DNA from 3 places in the Mesorhizobium sp. C120A genome. Region 1 is predicted to be linked to each of the others. Evidence: predicted binding sites of a transcription regulator. Region 1 holds the regulator's gene; each other region holds the start of a gene.

Region 1 (4,220 bases):
CTCGATGCAGCAGGCGGCGCGCGTCTCGCAGCGCACGGCGATGTTCCATCTCGGCTATCTCGTCGAGGAGGGCGTCACCGACAAGATGTTCACCAACCCCGACGACAAGCGCACCCAGGACTACATTACCGGCCGCTTCGGCTGAGCCGTCCGGCGGGTGAATTTTTAGGCACGAGGACCAAGATCATGGGTGAACATACCGTCGCCTCCTTCGATGAAGAGCTCGGGCAGATCAGCAAGCTGATCCGCGACATGGGCGATCTGGCAGGCTCGATGGTCAGCGGCTCGACCAGGGCGCTGCTCAATTCGGACAATGCGCTGGCACAGCGTGTCGTTTCCGACGACGCCATCATGGATGCGCGCCAGCGCGAACTGGACGACCGCGCCATCACGCTGATCGCCAAGCGCCAGCCGATGGCCAACGATCTGCGCGCCGTGGTCGGCTCGATCCGCATGGCGGGCGACCTCGAGCGCATCGGCGACCTCGCCAAGAACATCGCCAAACGCGTCGGCACCGTGGGCTTGAGCGTCACGCCGCGCGACCTCTCGCACTCCATCGATGCCATGGCGCAACTGGTGCTGATCCAGGTGCAAGGCGTCGTCGAGGAATATGCCGCCACCGATGCGGCAGCGCTTGCAAAACTCAGGAATGACGACGAGCGCATCGACGTCAAATACACGTCCGTGTTTCGTGAGCTCTTGACCTACATGATGGAAGACCCTCGCAACATCACCGCCTGCACGCATCTCTTGTTCTGCGCCAAGAATCTTGAGCGCATCGGCGATCATGTCACCAACATCGCCGAAAATGCGTATTATGTGCTGACCGGCCAGCAATTGCCCGCCAATCGTCCGAAGCAGGACGAGACGGCGATGGCCACGCCGGCCTGATGAGGGTGAACTGCCTATGATCGCGCCACGCATCATGGTCGTGGAGGACGAGGAGCCGCTGGGCGTGCTCCTCCGCTACAACCTCGAATCCGAAGGCTATCAGGTCGAGGTGGTGACACGCGGCGACGAGGCCGAGATCCGCCTGCAGGAAAACGTGCCCGATCTCCTGGTGCTCGACTGGATGGTGCCCGCTGTTTCCGGCATCGAGCTCTGCCGGCGGCTTAGAGTGCGGCCCGAAACCGAGCGGCTGCCGATCATCATGCTGACCGCGCGCGGTGAGGAAAGCGATCGCGTGCGCGGCCTGTCCACCGGTGCCGACGACTATCTGGTCAAGCCATTCTCGACGCCGGAGTTCATGGCGCGCGTGAAGGCGCTGCTGCGCCGGGCCAAGCCGGAAGTGCTGTCCAGCGTGCTCAAGGTCGGCGACATCGTGCTCGACCGCGAGTCGCACCGTGTCTACCGCAAGAAGAGCGAGATCAGGCTCGGACCGACCGAGTTCCGGCTGCTCGAATTCATGATGCGCCATCCCGGCCGCGTGTTCTCGCGCAGCCAACTGCTCGACAATGTCTGGGGCGAGACGATCTATATCGACGAGCGAACCGTCGACGTCCATGTCGGGCGCTTACGCAAAGCGGTCAACAACGGCCGCATGCCGGATGTCATCCGTACCATTCGCGGCGCCGGCTACGCGATCAGGGAAGACTAGGATGCTGCGCGTCGCGCCGTTGCCGGCCATTCAGGCGACATGCTTGCCGGATTTGGCCTGAATGCCCGGCGCGAAAATCTCCTGATCGACGAAGCCGAGCGCGCGCATGGCACAGCCTTCGCGGATCAGCGGCAGCTCGTTGGGCTCGGTGTCGAAGGAGATCGATTTCGAGTGCTGGCCGCCGGCGGTCTGGGCGATCGCTTCGCGCAATGCCGGTTCGATCAAGTCGAAGGCGGCGGCGCTGACGCCGACCATGGCGACGGGTGCCGGATCGATCAGTGCAAACAGGCTGCCGAGGCCGAAGCCGAGCGCCTCACCGGCCTTGCGATAGGCTTCGCGCTCCGGGCCATCGGTTTCGCGGGCGCGCGCGGCGAGTGCGCGCATATCAGCGTCGCCGATATCGACCGGCTCGGCATCTTCGCTCATCATTTTGGCGCTGCGCCAGATGGCGTAGTTTCCGGCATAGGCCTCGACGCAGCCGCGCCGCCCGCAGCGGCAGAGCGCGCCGCCCGGACGGTGGATCATGTGGCCGAACTCGCCGCCCGAGGAATGGGTGCCGGTGAACAGTTCGCCTTTCAGCACCAGCCCCATGCCGATGCCGTGCGACAAGAGGATCGCGATGAAATTGTCGCGGTAGCGCTCGGGCTGGCGCCATTGCAGGGCCACCGCCATCATATTGCAGTCGTTCTCCATGGTGGCAGGAATGCCGAATTCCGCTTCCAACATGTCGGCGAAGGCAATGTCGGTCAGTGGCGTGATTGGCGACCACAGCATGGCCCGCGCCTGCGAATCGGTGATGCCCTGGATGCCCATGGCAATGCGGGCGATGCTCTGGACATCGAGGTCCGGGTCCGCGAGACGCCGCCCGACGATTGCTACGCATTCGCCGATCAGCTCGTCGCGCGGCATGGTCAGCGTGTCGAGCCGGCGCTGTTCTTCCGCGACCACCTGGCCGGCATAGTCGATGACGGTGACGGAGAGGAAGTTCAGCGACAGCACCACGGTCATGACCGCCGCCGCTTCCGGGTTGAGGCCAAGGCCGACCTGCGGCCGGCCGCGTTTCAGCGAGCCGGTCTCGCCAGGCTTGCCTTCAATCAGGATGCCTTCTTGAATTAGATCAGACGAGATTGCCGATATCGTCGAATGGCTGAGGCCGGTGGTCGCCGCAATCTCGGTCCGCGACGGCTGGCCGGCCCGGCGCACGGCCGAAATCACCATCGCACGGTTGCGACGGCGCAGATCGTCGTGGCGGATCCCAACCGACATTTGTTTTCCTCCCGGCCTCCTCGCGCCTCATGATAGTGAAGGCGTTCGACGGCACCAGCCAAATATTGGCAGACGCCGGCAGCCCTGTCATTGTTTATTGCGGAGCTCGAAAAAATTCGGCAACGCCATCAGAATCCATCATAATCGATGTTGACAGTGCCTTATCATTGAACCAGTATTTTTTCGAGGCTCGAAAAAATGGAGCCTCTTTGTGCAGGCCTTCGGGCCGGTTTTGTCGCGCCGTGGGCGGCGCAGGGAGGGTTATAATGAACAGATTTGCAGCCGCCATGCTGGCGGGTGTCGCCATGTCGCTGGCGCTGATGTCGGTCGCGCAGGCGAAGGACAAGGTCATCGGCGTGTCGTGGTCGAACTTCCAGGAAGAGCGCTGGAAGACCGACGAGGCGGCGATGAAAACGGCGATCGAAGCCGCCGGCGACAAGTACATTTCGGCCGACGCGCAGTCCAATCCCGGCAAGCAGCTGACCGACGTCGAAAGCCTGATCTCGCAGGGCGCCAACTCGCTGATCATCCTGGCGCAGGACGCCTCGGCCATCGGCCCGGCGGTGCAGAAGGCGCTGGACGAAGGCATTCCGGTCGTCGGCTATGATCGCCTGATCGAGAACAAGGACGTCTTCTACCTGACCTTCGACAACAAGGAAGTCGGCCGCATGCAGGCCCGCGAAGTGTTCAAGGCGAAGCCCGAAGGCAACTATGTCTTCATCAAGGGCTCGGGCTCGGATCCGAATGCCGATTTCCTGTTCTCGGGCTCGATGGAAGTGCTCAAGGAAGCCATCGACTCGGGCAAGATCAAGAATGTCGGCGAGGCCTATACCGATGGCTGGCTGCCGGCCAACGCCCAGAAGAACATGGAACAGTTCCTGACCGCCAATGACAACAAGGTCGATGCCGTGGTTGCGGCCAATGACGGCACCGCCGGCGGCGTTGTCGCCGCGCTGACGGCGCAGGGCCTTGCCGGAACGGTTCCGGTCTCGGGCCAGGACGGCGACCATGCCGCCCTGAACCGCATCGCGCTCGGCACGCAGACGGTGTCGGTGTGGAAAGACGCGCGCGAACTCGGCAAGAACGCCGCCGAGATCGCCTCGCAGCTTGCCGATGGCAAGAAGACGGGCGACATTGCCGGCGCCAAGGACTTCACCACGCCTGGCGGCAACACCGTCAAGTCGCTGTTCCTGACCCCCGTCGCGATCACCAAGGACAACCTCAACGTCGTCATCGACGCCGGCTGGATCAAGAAGGACGAAGTCTGCACAGGCGTCGCCGCCGGCAGCGTCGCGGCTTGCAACTGATCTCGACGACTTGAAGAAATGAGGCGCCGCGGCTGTCAAGCCGCGGCGTT
Region 2 (4,220 bases), 320 kb from region 1:
TCGAAGACCGTGGCAATATCCCTCTTTTCCTCGTGCGAGATCAACGCCAGGTCGCCCCGCTTCATGTAATTGATCCCGAACATTTTTTTGAGATCGTCCAAAATCGTCTGAGCAATGTTCAAGTCGTTACCTGCGATTCTGTTTTGATCGCTGACATGACGGCGATATTGCTTGCGGTTGGAATGGATCGCAAGAGGTCTATTTCTTCAAGCTCGCCTCGATCAGCAGGTCGGCGTTGCGGGCGACCGCTGCCGCCGGGCCGCCGAGGCCGAAGAGCTGGCCACTGATATAGGCGCCTTCGATCAACAGCAGCAGGCCGTCGCCGAGCGTCTCAGGGTCTTTAGCGCCCATCGCTGCGGCCATCGCGCGCAGGCGGTGGCGCAACTCCTGCTTGTTGGCCTCGCTGACGACGCGCGCCGGATGGCCATGTTCGGGATATTCCACCGCCGCGTTGGTCATGCCGCAGCCGCGATAGTCCGGCCTTTGCGTGCGCTTGCCGACGCGAGTCAGGAAAGCCCTGAGCTGTGCCCGCGGGTCGCCGGGATGGGCAGCCACGGCTTCGTCGAAACGCTCCCAATACTCACGGTCATATTGCCTGAGATAGGAAGCGGCGAGCTCGTCCTTGGAGGGAAAGCTGCGGTAGAGGCTGGGCTTGGTGACGCCGGCGCGCTTGACGATCTCGTCGACGCCGATCGCCCGGATGCCGCGGCGGTAGAACAGGTCGTACGCCACGTCGAGGATTTTCTTGGCAGCCTTGGGCGGTGCGGCTGCATGACCGTCCTTGATGGTCAGTTCAATATTTTTGTCCGTTGGCATGGTATGACTCGATTGACGTGTTACCGATCGGTACGTATACATGTCCTCACCCTGCAACGTACCGGTCAGTAACATGATAGCTCAATCTCGTCCCTTTGGCCAGCGCTACGCTTTCGTCGTGGTTGGCGTCATCTTCCTCTGCTTGTTGATCGCGGCCGGGCTTCGTTCCGCACCCTCGGTGATGATGCTGCCGTTGGATAAAAGCTTCGGCTGGGGGCGCGATACGGTTTCGATTGCCGCCGCGATCGGCATCTTCCTTTACGGCCTGACCGGGCCGTTTGCCGCCGCATTGATGGAGCGTATCGGCTTGCGCCGCACGCTGCTTGCCTCGCTTGTGATCATGTCGGGCTCGACCGCGCTCAGCCTGCTGATGACCGAGCCATGGCATCTGTTCCTCACCTGGGGCGTGTTTTCAGGTATCGGCTCCGGCGCGGTCGCCACCGTGCTCGGCGCCACCATCGTCAACCGCTGGTTCAAGACCAATCGCGGCTTGGTGATGGGGCTGATGTCGGCCTCCAGCGCCACCGGCCTCTTGGTGTTCCTGCCGCTGCTGGCATCGCTCGCCCAGTCGGGCGGCTGGCAGCCCGTCGCTACCGCCGTCTCGATCGCCACTGCCTGTCTTCTGCCGCTGGTCTGGCTGTTGGTTCCGGAGCGTCCCGCTTCGATCGGCATGGTGCGCTATGGCGCCGGGGCGGATGACGTGCCGCCGGTGTCGCCGGCATCGCAAGGCAATTTCCTGGCGCATACGCTCAACACGCTGCGCCGCGCTGCCGGCACCCGCGTCTTCTGGTATCTGTTCGCCACGTTCTTCATCTGCGGTTTCACCACCAACGGGCTGGTCGGCACGCATCTGATCTCCTTCTGCGGCGACATGGGCATCCCCGAGGTGCAGGCCGCGGGCCTGTTGTCGCTGATGGGCATTTTCGACCTGATCGGCACGACTTTGTCGGGTTGGCTCACCGACCGTTTCGACCCGCGCAAGCTGCTCGGCGTCTACTACGGCATTCGCGGCCTGGCGCTGATCTATCTGCCCTATTCCGGCTTCTCGGCGACCAGCCTGATCATCTTCGCCGTGCTCTACGGTCTGGACTGGATCGCCACCGTGCCGCCGACGCTCAGGCTCGCCAACGAGGCCTTCGGCGACCGCAGCGGCCCGATCGTGTTCGGCTGGATCGTCGCCGGCCACCAGGTGGGGGCCGCCACCGCCGCTGCCTTCGGCGGCACCATGCGCGAATTGCAGGGCAATTACGAACTGGCCTTCCTGATCGCCGGCTTGACGGCGATCGTGGCTGCGTGTCTGTCGCTGCTGATCAATACGAGCAGGCCGGCTTTCGATCCGGAGCCGCAAGCGGCGTAAGGCGCGGTACTAATCTCCCCCCTCAGGGGGGAGATGGCCGCGAAGCGGCCAGAGGGGTCCGTGCGACCGGACTCAGCCTCTTGCGCATAGGAGGTCGGCGCTCCAAGCGAGGCGACCCCCTTCTGTCGCCTTCGGCGACATCTCCCCCCTCAAGGGCGGAGATCACCTGTCGATTGTTATCAAAGTTTCATCTTCCCGAGATGTGGCTGAAGCATTGAAGCTGGAGCTTGCTGGCACCGTTCGAAGCCATCAGGAGACAGCCATGAACAAGATCTCGTTGACCCGCCGCGCTTTCGTCACCTCTGCCAGCGCCGCCGGTCTGCTCGGCGCATCGGGGCTCGCTTTGCCCTATTATTCGCGCGCCAGCCAGCGCCCGGCCTTCACCCATGGCGTCCAGTCCGGCGATGTCGATGCCTCGAGCGGCATGGTGTGGACGCGCACCGACCGGCCTTCGCGCGTCATGTTCGAAGTGTCGTCGACGGAAAACTTCGCCAATGCGACGCGGCTGGCGCCGCTCGATACCTCGCCGGCCAGCGACTTCACGGTCAAGCGCCTGCTCACCGACCTCGCCTCCGACCAGGATATCTTCTACCGGATGACTGCCGCCGACCTGTCGGATATCAACGCCGTTTCCGAACCGATCGTCGGCCGTTTCCGCACAGCACCCGCCTCGAAGCGCGACATAAAATTCGCCTGGTCGGGCGACACGGCCGGCCAGGGCTGGGGAATCGATGAGACCGGCATGAAAACCTACGCCACCATCGCCAGGCACACGCCGGATTTCTTCCTGCATTCCGGCGACACCATCTATGCCGATGGCGCCATGAAGGACGAGGTAGACCTGCCTGGCGGCGGCAAGTGGAAAAACGTCGTCCTGATCGACGGCAAGCGCAAGGTGGCCGAGACGCTGGATGAGTACCGCGACCAGTGGAAATACAACATGATGGACAAAAACGTTCTGGCCTTGAGCGCCATCTGCCCGACCTTCTACCAGTGGGACGATCACGAGGTGCTGAACAACTGGTCGGATTCGAAGAATCTCGGCGCCGACAGCCGCTACACCGAAAAATCCGTCCATGTGCTCGCGGCGCGTGCGGCGCGCGCCTTCCATGAGATGACGACGATCCGCTACGAGCCGTCCGAGCCCGGCCGCGTCTACCGCAAGATCGCGCATGGGCCGCTGCTCGACGTGTTCTTCCTCGACATGCGCTCCTATCGCGGCCCGAACGGCCCCGACATGCAGGAGGACATGACGCCGCAGTCACGCATGCTGGGCGAACAGCAGACGAAATGGCTGAAGCGCGAGCTGACGAATTCCAGGGCGACCTGGAAGATCATTGCCGCCGACATGCCGCTCGGCCTCGTCGTCTGGGACGACGGCGCCAAGAAGGTCGGCGCGGAAGCCATCAGCAATGGCGACAATGGCCTGCCCAAAGGCCGCGAGCTCGAGATCGCCGACCTGTTGCGCTACATCAAGACTGCCGGCATCACCAACACGGTCTGGTTGACCGCCGATGTCCACTACACGGCGGCGCACTATTACAACCCCGACAAGGCGCGGTTCCAGGATTTCAATCCTTTCTGGGAATTCGTCTCGGGCCCGATCCACGCCGGTACCTTCGGTCCCAATGATTTCGACATGACCTTCGGCCCGGAGCTGAAATTCATCAAGGCGCCGACCACCGAACAGGGCCAGAACCTGCCACCCTCGGCCGGCCTGCAGTTCTTTGGCCTGGTGGACATTTCAGGGGCGACAGAGCAGCTGACCGTGCGGCTGATGGATCGCGACGACATCGAGCTTTACAAGGTGACGCTCGATCCGGTGCGGTCGGCGTAAGCCTTTGGGTCGGTGCGAAGGATCGCTATGCCTGGAATGGGCAGCCGTCAGTCCGGGTAGCAAACCGTCGGAATCTTCGGCCACACCGCGCTGTCGCAGCCTGCAACCTGCTGCCTCTGCTTGAAAGAGGCGCTGACCGGGCCGGTGACCACGGGGTCGACGCCATCAGGGGCGTCGGCAAACATCTGCTCGGCCGTCCGGTCGGACGAC
Region 3 (4,220 bases), 840 kb from region 1:
AGCCGAAAATGTCCAACGACGAGATGAGGGCCTATGCCAGGCGCCTCACCGAATTCGGCGAATGGTGCGCCGAGCAAGGCATGCCGCTGTCCTATCACCATCACATGGCGGCGGTGGTCGAGACCGAGCCGGAGCTCGATGCCTTCATGCGCCATTCCGGCGAAGGCATTCCGTTGCTGCTCGATGCAGGGCATCTCGCCTTTGCCGGTGGCGACGTGCTGCGCGCCATCGACAACCACCACAAGCGCATCAGCCATGTCCATGTGAAGGATGTGCGCATGGGCGTGATCGACGGGCTCGACCGCACGAAGCAGTCCTTTCTCGACGCCGTGGCGCTCGGTGCCTTCACGGTGCCTGGCGACGGTTCGCTCGATTTCGGCGCCATCGTGCAGCGCTTCGCCGACCATGGCTATGAAGGCTGGTTCGTCGTCGAGGCCGAGCAGGACCCGAAGAAGAACCCGCCGCTGAAGATGGCCCAAGTGGGTTACAAGGAGCTGATGCGGGTGATGACGGCGGCCGGCTACACGGTGGAAACGCAAGGCTTTCCCAATGCGTAAGCCGGTCCGATGAAGGATTACGAGCACCCGTTCTTCCGGCCGCTGTGGCGGCGCGTTGCCGTCGTCGCCGTCTGCGTGATCTGGGCCGGAATAGAATTCGCCTCCGGCACCCCATTCTGGGGCATCATTGCGCTCGGCTTTGCCGCCTACGCGGTGTGGCAGTTCTTCTATCTTTACAAGCCGGTGGAGGAGAGCAAGGCTGCGCCTGATCGACCAAAGACCGGCGAAGCGAAGGCGGACGCCGAACCGAAGGAATGAAGCGGCCGCGGCTCGGAAGGAGCTTGCGGGTCGGACACTCGACACCTGGCGTATCGCCTACGTCGCTGATTGGCCGGAACGTCCCTAGCTTCGTCATCCTAGGGTCTTCGCGACGGAGATTCGCTCCTGCTTCGCCCTAGGATGACGAAGTTGAGAGGCCGACCTCGAAGACTTGCGATAGGAGAGACAAAACATGTCGAAACTGCTCGTCAAAGCCGACAAGGGCCATGGCCGCGTCGCCCATGTCACGCCCAAAAGCGCCGGATGGACCTATGTCGGCTTCGACCTGCACCGGCTGAAGCCGGGCGAGACCGCATCCGGCAAGACGCAGGATCGCGAAGTCTGCCTGGTGTTCGTCACCGGCAAGGGCACGGCAAAGGCCGGCGGCCAGGAACTCGGCCTGCTCGGCGAGCGCATGTCGCCCTTCGAGGGCAAGCCGTGGTCGGTCTATATTCCGGAGGGTTCGGACTGGTCGGTCACCGCCGACACCGATCTCGAACTCGCGGTCTGCTCGGCGCCGGGCCTGGGCGGCGGCTTGCCCGTTCGCGTCATCGCACCCGACGACCTCGGCCAGGAGACTCGGGGCAAAGGCACCAACACGCGCTACGTCACCAACATATTGCCCGAGGGTAAGCCCGCCGACTCACTGCTGGTGGTCGAGGTCATCACGCCCGGCGGCCATACATCGAGCTACCCGCCGCACAAGCACGACCAGGACAATCTGCCGGCCGAATCCTATCTTGAGGAAACCTACTACCACCGCCTCAACCCGCCGCAGGGCTTTGCCTTCCAGCGCGTCTACACCGACGCCGACAACACCGGCGCCCGCGAGCTGGACGAAGCCATGGCGATCGAGGACGGCGACGTCGTGTTGGTGCCCAAGGGCTATCACCCCTGCGCCGCCTGCCACGGCTACGACCTCTATTACCTCAACGTCATGGCCGGGCCGACGCGGACGTGGAAGTTCCACAACGCGCCCGAGCACGAGTGGCTGACGAAGGCCTGATCGGCCTTCGCTTGCGCCGGAAGCGGTTGGTCCAGCAGCAAAAAATCGTCGGCTAACGATCCATGGGGTCGATTTGCCTTCGAAAACCCGCATAAGCTTCGTCAATCCGTCATGGAAATCACCTATGGCAGCGGGCTGACGAGGATTTTTTTCGATGCGCTACGCCATCTATTTCACCCCAAGGCAGGACGAGCCGTTGGCGCGGATCGCCGCCAACTGGCTGGGCCGCGACCCCTTTGGCGCCGCCACCAGGCCGGTCGAGGCGGTGGGCGAGCTGTCGGCGGCCGAAGTCGCCTTTCACACCGCATCGGCGCGGCGCTACGGTTTTCATGCGACGCTGAAAGCGCCCTTCCGGTTGGCCGCCAACGAAACCGAAAGCTCGTTGCGCGCGGCGCTGGACGCCTTTGCCGAAGCAACGCCGACGGTCACCATCCCGCGCCTGGTCGTCAGCCAGATCGATGGTTTCTTCGCTTTGGTGCCGGAAGGCCCGCTGCCGCCGCTCAACCGTTTCGCCGATGATGTCGTGCTTAGCTTCGACCGTTTTCGCGCGCCGCTCACCGAAGCGGAAATCGAACGGCGCAGCCCGGATTCGCTGAAGCCGGCCGAGTTCCGCAATCTCTGTCAGTGGGGCTACCCCTACGTGTTCGAGACCTTTCGCTTCCACATGACACTGTCCGGCCGGGCCGGGCCGCAGGAAAGCCAACGTCTGCGCGCGGCAATTGACAGCCTGTTCGCCGATGTGCTGCAGCAGCCGGTGCTGGTGGATGCGCTGACGCTGTTCGTCGAAACCGAACCGGGCGCTCCGTTCATGGTGCTTTCGCATCATGCGCTCGGCCGCCGCGCTGCCCGAAAAACCGCCTGACCGCAATTCGTCCGAGTAAGCAAGGACTGCCTGAATGACTGCCGAAACTGTTCTCCACAACGCCCGCATCGTGCTTGCCGATGAGATCGTCGAAGGGTCGCTCGTGCTGCGCGACGGTTTTATTTCCGGCGTCGACGCCGGCACCGGCCACACCGGCGGGAACATGGCCGGCGAGGACATGGGCGGCGACTACATCATTCCCGGTCTGGTCGAGCTGCACACCGACCATCTCGAAGGCCACTATGCGCCGCGCCCGAAAGTGCGCTGGAACCCGATTGCCGCCGTGCTCGCCCATGACGCGCAGGTAGCGACCGCCGGGATCACCACCGTGCTCGACGCGCTGCGCGTCGGCATGGACGAGGACGCCGATCTTACCTCCGACGACATCCGCAAGCTGGCCGACGCGATCGAGGACAGCGTCGCGAAAGACCGGTTGCGGGCCGACCATTTCCTGCATCTGCGCTGTGAGGTCTCGGCGCCGGATTGCTTGCGGGCTTTCGCCAATTTCGATGGCGACGAGCGGGTCAAGCTGGCCTCGCTGATGGACCATGCGCCGGGACAGCGTCAGTTCGTCAATCTCGAGACCTACGCCTATTACTATCAGCGCAAGCTGAAGTTGACCGATCGCGACTTCCAATTGTTCTGCGAAAAGCGGATGTCGGAATCAGCGAAGAATTCGGGACCGAACCGGGTGGCGATATCAGCCGCCTGCAACGAGCGGGGCATTGTGCTGGCGAGCCATGACGACGCCACATCAGGCCATGTCGACGAGGCGATCGAACAAGGCGTGCGCGTCGCGGAATTCCCGACCACGCTGGAAGCCGCCAAGGCCTCGAAGGATGCCGGGCTCGGCGTACTGATGGGCGCGCCCAACGTCATGCGCGGCTCCTCGCATTCGGGCAATGTCTCGGCCCGCACGCTGGCCGGCGACGGCCTGCTCGACATATTGTCGTCCGACTACATTCCCTTCAGCCTGATCCAGTCGGCCTTCTTCCTCGGCGACGTCGTCGAGGGCATCTCCTTGCCGCAGGCGGTCGCGATGGTGTCGAAGAACCCGGCCGAGGCCATCGGCCTCAACGACCGCGGCGTCATCGAACAGGGCCGCCGCGCCGATCTGGTGCGTGTGCGCGTCGACGACCATGTGCCGGTCGTGCGCACTGTCTGGCGCCAAGGGCGCCGGGTCGCCTGATGGTCTCGGCGTCGATCGACCGCGAACTCAGCAGCGAGGCCTTTCCGCTCCGCAACGGCGTGTTTGTCGCCGTCGTCGGCCCGAGCGGCGCCGGCAAGGATACGGTAATCGGCTATGCCCGCACCTTGTTTGCCGACGAGACGAGGCTGGAGTTCGTCCGCCGGGTCATCACCAGGCCGAGCGACGCCGCAAGCGAGGATCACGACACGCTGGCCGACGCAGCCTTTGCCGAAGCCGAGGCCGACGGCGCCTTCGCCATTTCCTGGGAGGCGCACGGGCTGCGCTACGGCATTCCGGCCGATGTCGACTGGTCCATCGCCAATGGCCATGTCGCGGTCGCCAATGTCT

What was found. The regulator PhoB, encoded in region 1, activates phosphate uptake and scavenging genes when phosphate is short. The targets are predictions, from matches to a motif close to TGTCATNNANCTGTCAT.
Region 2: NL532_RS05060 (alkaline phosphatase D family protein) is a predicted target of PhoB. The motif match lies at 2,348-2,364, and genes of this name have one in related genera.
Region 3: NL532_RS02345 (DUF1045 domain-containing protein) is a predicted target of PhoB. The motif match lies at 1,918-1,934, and genes of this name have one in related genera.

What each region holds. Positions count from the first base shown of each region.
Region 1 covers NZ_CP100476.1:1,336,585-1,340,804, forward strand. The annotation lists gene pstB (phosphate ABC transporter ATP-binding protein PstB) at 1-145, shown strand, start outside; gene phoU (phosphate signaling complex protein PhoU) at 187-891, shown strand; gene phoB (phosphate regulon transcriptional regulator PhoB) at 908-1,597, shown strand; gene NL532_RS06615 (ROK family protein) at 1,628-2,863, opposite strand; gene xylF (D-xylose ABC transporter substrate-binding protein) at 3,130-4,170, shown strand.
Region 2 covers NZ_CP100476.1:1,018,573-1,022,792, forward strand. The annotation lists gene NL532_RS05045 (hypothetical protein) at 1-122, opposite strand, end outside; gene NL532_RS05050 (TetR/AcrR family transcriptional regulator) at 199-816, opposite strand; gene NL532_RS05055 (MFS transporter) at 890-2,173, shown strand; gene NL532_RS05060 (alkaline phosphatase D family protein) at 2,436-4,010, shown strand; gene NL532_RS05065 (hypothetical protein) at 4,058-4,220, opposite strand, start outside.
Region 3 covers NZ_CP100476.1:492,306-496,525, reverse strand. The annotation lists gene iolE (myo-inosose-2 dehydratase) at 1-557, shown strand, start outside; gene NL532_RS02355 (hypothetical protein) at 567-815, shown strand; gene iolB (5-deoxy-glucuronate isomerase) at 1,009-1,821, shown strand; gene NL532_RS02345 (DUF1045 domain-containing protein) at 1,976-2,683, shown strand; gene NL532_RS02340 (alpha-D-ribose 1-methylphosphonate 5-triphosphate diphosphatase) at 2,718-3,872, shown strand; gene phnN (phosphonate metabolism protein/1,5-bisphosphokinase (PRPP-forming) PhnN) at 3,869-4,220, shown strand, end outside.